DNA from 2 places in the Lentzea sp. HUAS TT2 genome. Region 2 is predicted to be linked to the other one. Evidence: predicted binding sites of a transcription regulator. Region 2 holds the regulator's gene; the other holds the start of a gene.

Region 1 (3,402 bases), 890 kb from region 2:
ATGGACCGCATCTCCTGCCGCATCGCCTCGACCGGCACGGTCCAGTCCAGGTCGAGCTCCACGGTCCCGAGCAGCTCCGACTGCGTGCGCGTCCAGTTCTCGAACGGCGTCTTGAGGAAGTACGAGGTCGGCAGCACCATCCGCCGGTCGTCCCACAGGTGCAGCACCACGTACGTCAGCGTGACGTCCTCGACCCGCCCCCACTCGCCTTCGACGACCACGACGTCGTCGAGCCGCACCGCGTCGCTGAACGCGATCTGCAGCCCGGAGATCAGGTTGCCCAGCAACGACTGCGCGGAGAACGCCGCCACGGCACCGATGACCGCCGCGGAGGCCAGCACGGTCGACCCGACCGCCCGCGCACCGGGGAACGTCATCAGGATCGCGCCGATCGCCAGCACGCCGATGACCACCAGCACCAGCCGCCGCACCAGCGTGATCTGCGTGTGCACCCGCCGCGCGTGCCGGTTGTCCGTGACGTCGGTGCGGATCCGCGACAGCGAGACGTCCACGAGGGTGCTGATCAGCGCGGCCAGTAGCCACGCTCCCGCCAGGATCAACGCGATTCCGAGCGCGTGCAACGTGACCGGTGCGTTGATCGGGTAGACGCTGAGCACTATCTGCGCGGCCAGCACCACCCCGAACGCCTGGCCGGGCCGGTACATCTTGCCGCTGTGGGTGAAGCGGCGGACCAGGCGGTGGATCACCTCCACCACGAGCAGCGCGAAGGCCACCGAGCAGCCCAGGACGACGAAAAGCATGTGCCTCCTCTCGTATCGGAGTCGGGTACCCGGCGTCAGAGGACGGGGACACCATGAGTCAACTCACGAAAACGGGCGGACAGCCGCAGTTGCCCGCCCGTTCCTCTTAGCGGGTCAGAGTTCTGCCCTCGGCGGGAAGTCGTTCACCGCCCTCGTCGCGATGTGGGATGGCGGGATCAACGGCGATCCGGAGCACCATGTGTCGATCATCAGCCGCAACATGGCCGACGTGGCAAGCTGGGCTCAAGGCAGTGATCGCAGAAACCAAGATCCCGAAGGCTCCGAAGTGAACGAGTTCGCCGTGTGGGAGCAGTGCTGGAATCGCCTCGACGGTGTCTTCAGGCAGTCGGCGGAGGTGTTCCGCGAAGCGAATCCAGCGCTGTGGTTCCAAACCGGCTGGCGATCGACCGCGAAGTTCCCCTTCGACGCCTGGCTCGAGCTCAAGCGCGTGGAGGATCCGGCTCGGATCGAGGACATCGTGGTGTTCGTGTCGTTCAGCTGGGAGGCGGGCAGGTATCGAGGTGAGGTGGACATCGCCACTGGCGAAGGGGCCGTCCTGGCCGACGGGCCGGCGGCGGAGTTGGCTGTTGATCCAGCGGAGTGGCCCCTGCAGATGGAGCGGTACGGCGCTGAGGTCCTCCTGTTACTGGAGGACCACCGGTTGATGCTGCGCGACGCCCTGTGCTGAACCAGGGCAGCGGGCCGGGCGGACCGGTCGGCGGCTGAAGAGGTCACGATGGCCGGCGAGGACTCTCTCGCCGGCCATCGTGCTGTCCGGGTCACATCGGGGGACCCGTTGCAATCCGGGTTTGAGTCTGCAAGACTCAAACCATGGTCACCACATCGGAGGCGCTGGAACTGGTCGAGGGCGCAGCATCGGCAGAGGCCCTCTTCGGCCCGCGCACCACCGACCCCGGCAAGCGCAAGCAGGCAAAACGCCTGTACCACGCGCTGGCCTCGGTGCTGCACCCCGACGTGGTCGGACCGCACCACCCGCGAGCGCACGAGGCGTCGGCGAACCTGACCCGCCTGCACCACGAGTGGATCCACTGCACGAGCGTCGAGCTCAGGACCAGGACCGGCGTCTACCGCATCGGGGAGCCGTTCGCGGTCGGCAGCATCGCCAACCTGTACGAGGCGGACGGGCCGCACGTGGTCAAGGTGGTGCGCAACCCGGCCCTCAACCCGTTGCTGCACGGCGAATGGCACGCCCTGCGGGAGTTGGAACGCTTCACCGACCGGAACCAGTGGCTGCGGCCCTTCTATCCGCAGTTGCTCGACACGTCCGGTGAAGTCGCCAAGGGCTCGAGGGCCTTCACGGTGCTGGACCCGCTCATCGACGGCTTCGTGACGCTCGCAGACGTGAAACGCGCGTACCCGAACGGGCTGGACGGCCGCGACTACGCGTGGATGCATCGCAGGCTGCTCAAGGCTTTGGCCGGCGCGCACCAGATCGGGCTCGTGCACGGTGCGGTCACCGCCGAGAACGTCATGGTGCACCCGGAACAACACGGGATCGTGCTGGCCGGCTGGTCGTTCGCCGTCGAGTCGGGCCAGCGGCTCCTCGCGACCAGCCGCACCATCACCTATCCGCCGGAAGTGCTCCAGGGCGAGCCGGTGACGGCCGCGACGGATGTCCACATGGCACACACGCTGATGCTCGATCTCTTGGCCCGAAACGAACATCGGCAGCAAGCCTTCGCCGACGGATGCCGGCAGGAACACCCGACGCGGCGGCCCGATGCCGCCGACCTGCTGGGCGAGTACGACGACCTGCTCGAAGAACTCTACGGCGCACGGGTTTTCCGCCCGTTCGCTCTGCCAAAAGGAGAATGACCATGGGACACGGCAAGTGGGACGACAACGCCTACGCGGCAGCGAAGACCTTCCGTGCTGCCAAGGGAATCGCGGACTTCGGCTACACCGCCTCGATCAAGTCGGCACCGGCGTCGAGCTGGAAGGCGGCGCCGAGCCTCGACCCGCTCAACGTCGAGTACCGCGAGTGCCGCGACTCGCCCGACCACGCCGACTCGACACCGATCGCGGTGCTGTTCGACGTGACCGGCTCGATGGGCAGCGTGCCGCGGATCATGCAGGGCAAGCTCGGCAAGCTGCACGGCCTGTTGCAGCGCAAGGGATATCTCGCCGACCCGCAGCTGATGTTCGGCGGGATCGGTGACGCGGACAGCGACCGCGTGCCGCTGCAGGTCGGCCAGTTCGAGTCGGACAACCGCATGGACGAGCAGCTGCGCGACATCTTCCTCGAAGGCAACGGCGGCGGGCAGAAGAGCGAGTCCTACGAGCTGGCCGCGTACTTCGTGGCACGGCACGTGGTCACCGACGCGTGGCAGAAGCGCGGCAGGAAGGGCTACCTGTTCATCATCGGAGACGAGCTGAACAAGCCGCGGCTGGAGGCCAAGCACATCCGCCGGATCATCGGCGACGACGTCAAGCAGGACATCGACCCGGTGTCGGTGTACCGCGAGCTCGCCCGCAAGTGGAACGTGTACTTCATCCTGCCCAACCAGTCGTCGTACTACAACGACGACGCCATCGGTGAGCACTGGCGGACGATCCTCGGGCAGAACTTCCTCAAGCTGGACGACCCCGGCGCGGTCTGCGAGCTGATCGCCGCGACGAT
Region 2 (3,402 bases):
CGGCCGCCGGCCCACGTCGCCGAGGAAGGCACTGCTCCGGACGAACCACTGGTCGCCGAGGTCGTGGACGAGGTGGCCGCCGAGCTGAAGACCCAGCTCGACGAGCGCACCGCCGACCTGCAGCGGCTCACCGCCGAGTACGCGAACTACCGCAAGCGGGTGGAACGCGACCGCGAAGCGGTGATCACCAACGCGAAGGCGTCCGTCGCCTCCGAGCTGCTCTCGGTGCTGGACGACATCGAGCGGGCCGCCGCGCACGGCGACCTGACCGGTGCGTTCAAGGCGGTCGCGGACAAGCTCGTGTCCACGCTCGCCAAGACCGGTCTGGAGCCGTTCGCGCACGACGGCGAGGCGTTCGACCCGTCGGTGCACGAGGCCGTGCAGCACAGCACGTCCCCGGACGTCGAGGGTCCGACCGTGACCGCCGTGCTGCGCCGTGGCTACACGTTCGGTGACAAGCTCGTCCGGCCCGCGCTCGTCGCGGTGACCGACCACGAGCCTGCCGCCGCGCCGTCCGAAGAAGTCTGAATTCCTCTACGGAAAGGAGGAGACGTCCGGTGAGTCAGAGGGACTGGATCGAAAAGGACTTCTACCGCGAGCTGGGCGTCTCTTCCGAGGCGACCGCGGACGAGATCAAGAAGTCCTACCGCAAGCTCGCCCGCGAGCTGCACCCCGACGCGAACCCCGGTGACGCCAAGGCGGAGGCCCGCTTCAAGGCGGTCTCCGAGGCGTACGGCGTGCTGTCGGACCCGGCCAAGCGCAAGCAGTACGACGAGGCCCGTCGCCTGTTCGCGGGCGGCGGCGGTTTCCCGGGCTCCGGCGGCTTCGGCTCCGGCGGCTTCGACGTCAACGACCTGTTCGGCCGTGCCGCGCAGAACACCGGTGGCGGCGGCCTGGGCGACCTGCTCGGCGGCCTGTTCAACCGGCGCGGTGGCGCGGCGGCCGGCTCGCCCACGCGTCCGCGTCGTGGCGAGGACGTCGAGACCGACGTCCGCATCGACTTCACCGAGGCGGTGAAGGGAGCGACGGTGCCGTTGCGCCTGTCGTCCCCCGCCGCCTGCACGACGTGCAACGGTTCCGGCGCCAAGCCGGGCACCACGCCGCACACCTGCGCGACCTGTTCGGGTTCCGGTCTCGTCACGCGGTCGCAGGGCGCGTTCGCGTTCAGCGAGCCGTGCCGCGACTGCCGCGGCACCGGCCGGATCATCGACGACCCGTGCCCCGAGTGCGGTGGCGACGGCGTCAGCACCCGCACCCGCACGCTGACCGTGCGGATCCCCTCGGGTGTGTCCGACGGACAACGGATCCGCCTTGCGGGACAAGGCGAACCGGGGCGCAACGGTGGCCCGAGCGGCGACCTGTTCGTGCGCGTGCACGTCAACCCGCACAGCGTGTTCGGCCGCCAGGGCAACGACCTGACGCTGACCGCGCCGATGACGTTCTCCGAGCTCGCGCTCGGAACGACGTTGACCGTGCCGACGCTCGACGGCAAGGTCTCCTTGAAGGTGCCCGCCGGCACCGGCTCAGGCCGGGTGCTGCGGGCGCGCGGCAAGGGGATCACGAAGCGGGACGGGACCGCGGGCGATCTCCTGATCACCCTGGAGGTCGCCGTGCCGAACAACCTGTCGTCCGAGGCCCGCAAGGCACTCGAGGCGTACGCGGAAGTGACCGGGGACCACGACCCGCGCGGCGATCTGAACGCACTCCTTGAAGGGCGGTGAGTCCGGTGGGTTTTCCGTTCCCTCCGGGGACCGATGAGGACACGCCGTTCTTCGTGATCTCGGTGGCGGCCCAGCTGTCGGGCCTGCACGCCCAGACCCTGCGGTCCTACGACCGGCTGGGCCTGGTCTCGCCGGGCCGCACGAACGGCGGCGGCCGCCGCTACTCGATGCGCGACATCGTGTTGCTGCGCGAGGTCCAGCGCCTCTCGCAGGACGAGGGCGTCAACCTCGCCGGCATCAAGCGGATCATCGACCTGGAGAACCAGGTCGATGCTCTGCGCTCACGGGTCGCGGAGCTCCAGCAGGAACTCGCGCAGGCGTTGGCGGCAGCCGATTCCACGGCCGCCGCCGTGCACGCCTCCTACCGGCGGGACCTCGTGCCGATCCGGCAGGAGACCGCGCTGGTCGTGTGGAAGCCGAAGCCCCGCAAGTGATCGAGCGTCTGTACGAGGTCTTCGCGACGCCGCGTCCGCGCGTGGTCGAGTTCTGCGACCACTGCGTGGACGCGGCGAGCGTCGCGCCGTTCACCGAGCTTCCCCTGCGCCAGTTGACTTCCGAGCACCTCCAGAAGTTCTGGCTGAAGTCGGGGACGATCGGTGACGAGACCTTCGTGCGGTACCTGCTTCCGCGCGTGCTGGAGCTGATCGCACTCGGCGAGCTCGACGCGGACTTCTTCTGGCTGCGCCTGGTGTCCGAGACGTACGAGAAGGGCGACCCGCGCGAGCAGGCGGCAGTTCGCGACCACTTCCTCGCCACACCGATCGCGTTGGCGGGCCTGGTGCGCGAAGGGCCGGAGAACGGCCCGCTCAGCGAGTGGTCGCGCACGCCGGAAATCCTTGCTGTGCTGGAAGAAGCGGCGCTGACCGAAGCAGACCCCGGAGGAGTGCTCTCCGAGGCGCACCGCGCGCTCGAAGCTCAGCTCTCGAAGTAGAACCCGGTCTCCAGGTCCTCCAGGATGCCGGGTTCCTTCGGTTCCCAGCCCAGCAACGCCTTCGTGCGCGCACCGGACGTCGGTGCGTCCCGCGAGACCATGAACGCGAGCGGCCCGAAGTGCTCCTGGGCGCGCTCGTCCGGGATGGCCTCGACGGGCACGTTCAGCTTCCTGCCGATGACCTCGGCGATCTCCCGCATCGTCACGGCCTCCTCGGCGACGGCGTGCAGCACCGAACCGGCGGGAGCTTTCTCCGCGGCGAGCCGGTAGAGCCTCGCCGCGTCCAGCGTGTGTGCGGCCGACCAGCGGTTCGTGCCGTCGCCGGGGTAGCCGGAAACGCCTGTGGCGCGGGCGGTCCTGACCAGGATCGGGATGAAGCCCGCCGTGTCGAGTGCACTGTGGACGGTCGGCGGCAGCACGACGACCGAGCCGCGGACGTCCTGCGCGTCGATGATCGCGTTGCGGGCGGCGCCGCGCGGGCCTTCGCTCGAGACCCGCTCCTCCTCGGTGGCGGTGCGGCCGAGGCCCGAGTAGGACAGCGTGCCGCCGGTGCCGATCAGCGCCTTGCCGGTGCCGGCTAGCTCGTCCAGGAACGCCTGGACGACCGCGAGGTCGGCGTCGGAGGCGCCCTTGTAGTCGCCCGCGTACATCTCCTCGTGCTTGAACGCCAGGTGGATCACGGCGTCGGACTCGGCCGCGCCCTTGCGCAGACCGTCGAGGTCGTCCAGGTCGCCGCGCCGCACGCCGGCC

Evidence for each region. Region 2 encodes HspR, which represses chaperone genes until heat shock. Its sites were predicted from a motif close to ANNTTGAGTNNNNNNNACTCAANNT; they were not measured.
Region 1: a site for HspR is predicted at 1,568-1,592, ahead of ACSHWB_RS08275 (adenylate cyclase). Genes of this name have one in related genera too.

What each region holds. Positions count from the first base shown of each region.
Region 1 covers NZ_CP196667.1:1,688,408-1,691,809, reverse strand. Annotated here, with positions in the region: gene ACSHWB_RS08285 (mechanosensitive ion channel family protein) at 1-761, opposite strand, end outside; gene ACSHWB_RS08280 (hypothetical protein) at 922-1,449, shown strand; gene ACSHWB_RS08275 (adenylate cyclase) at 1,593-2,597, shown strand; gene ACSHWB_RS08270 (hypothetical protein) at 2,600-3,402, shown strand, end outside.
Region 2 covers NZ_CP196667.1:2,579,118-2,582,519, reverse strand. Annotated here, with positions in the region: gene grpE (nucleotide exchange factor GrpE) at 1-528, shown strand, start outside; gene dnaJ (molecular chaperone DnaJ) at 558-1,721, shown strand; gene ACSHWB_RS12870 (heat shock protein transcriptional repressor HspR) at 1,727-2,155, shown strand; gene ACSHWB_RS12865 (hypothetical protein) at 2,152-2,652, shown strand; gene ACSHWB_RS12860 (SDR family oxidoreductase) at 2,637-3,402, opposite strand, start outside.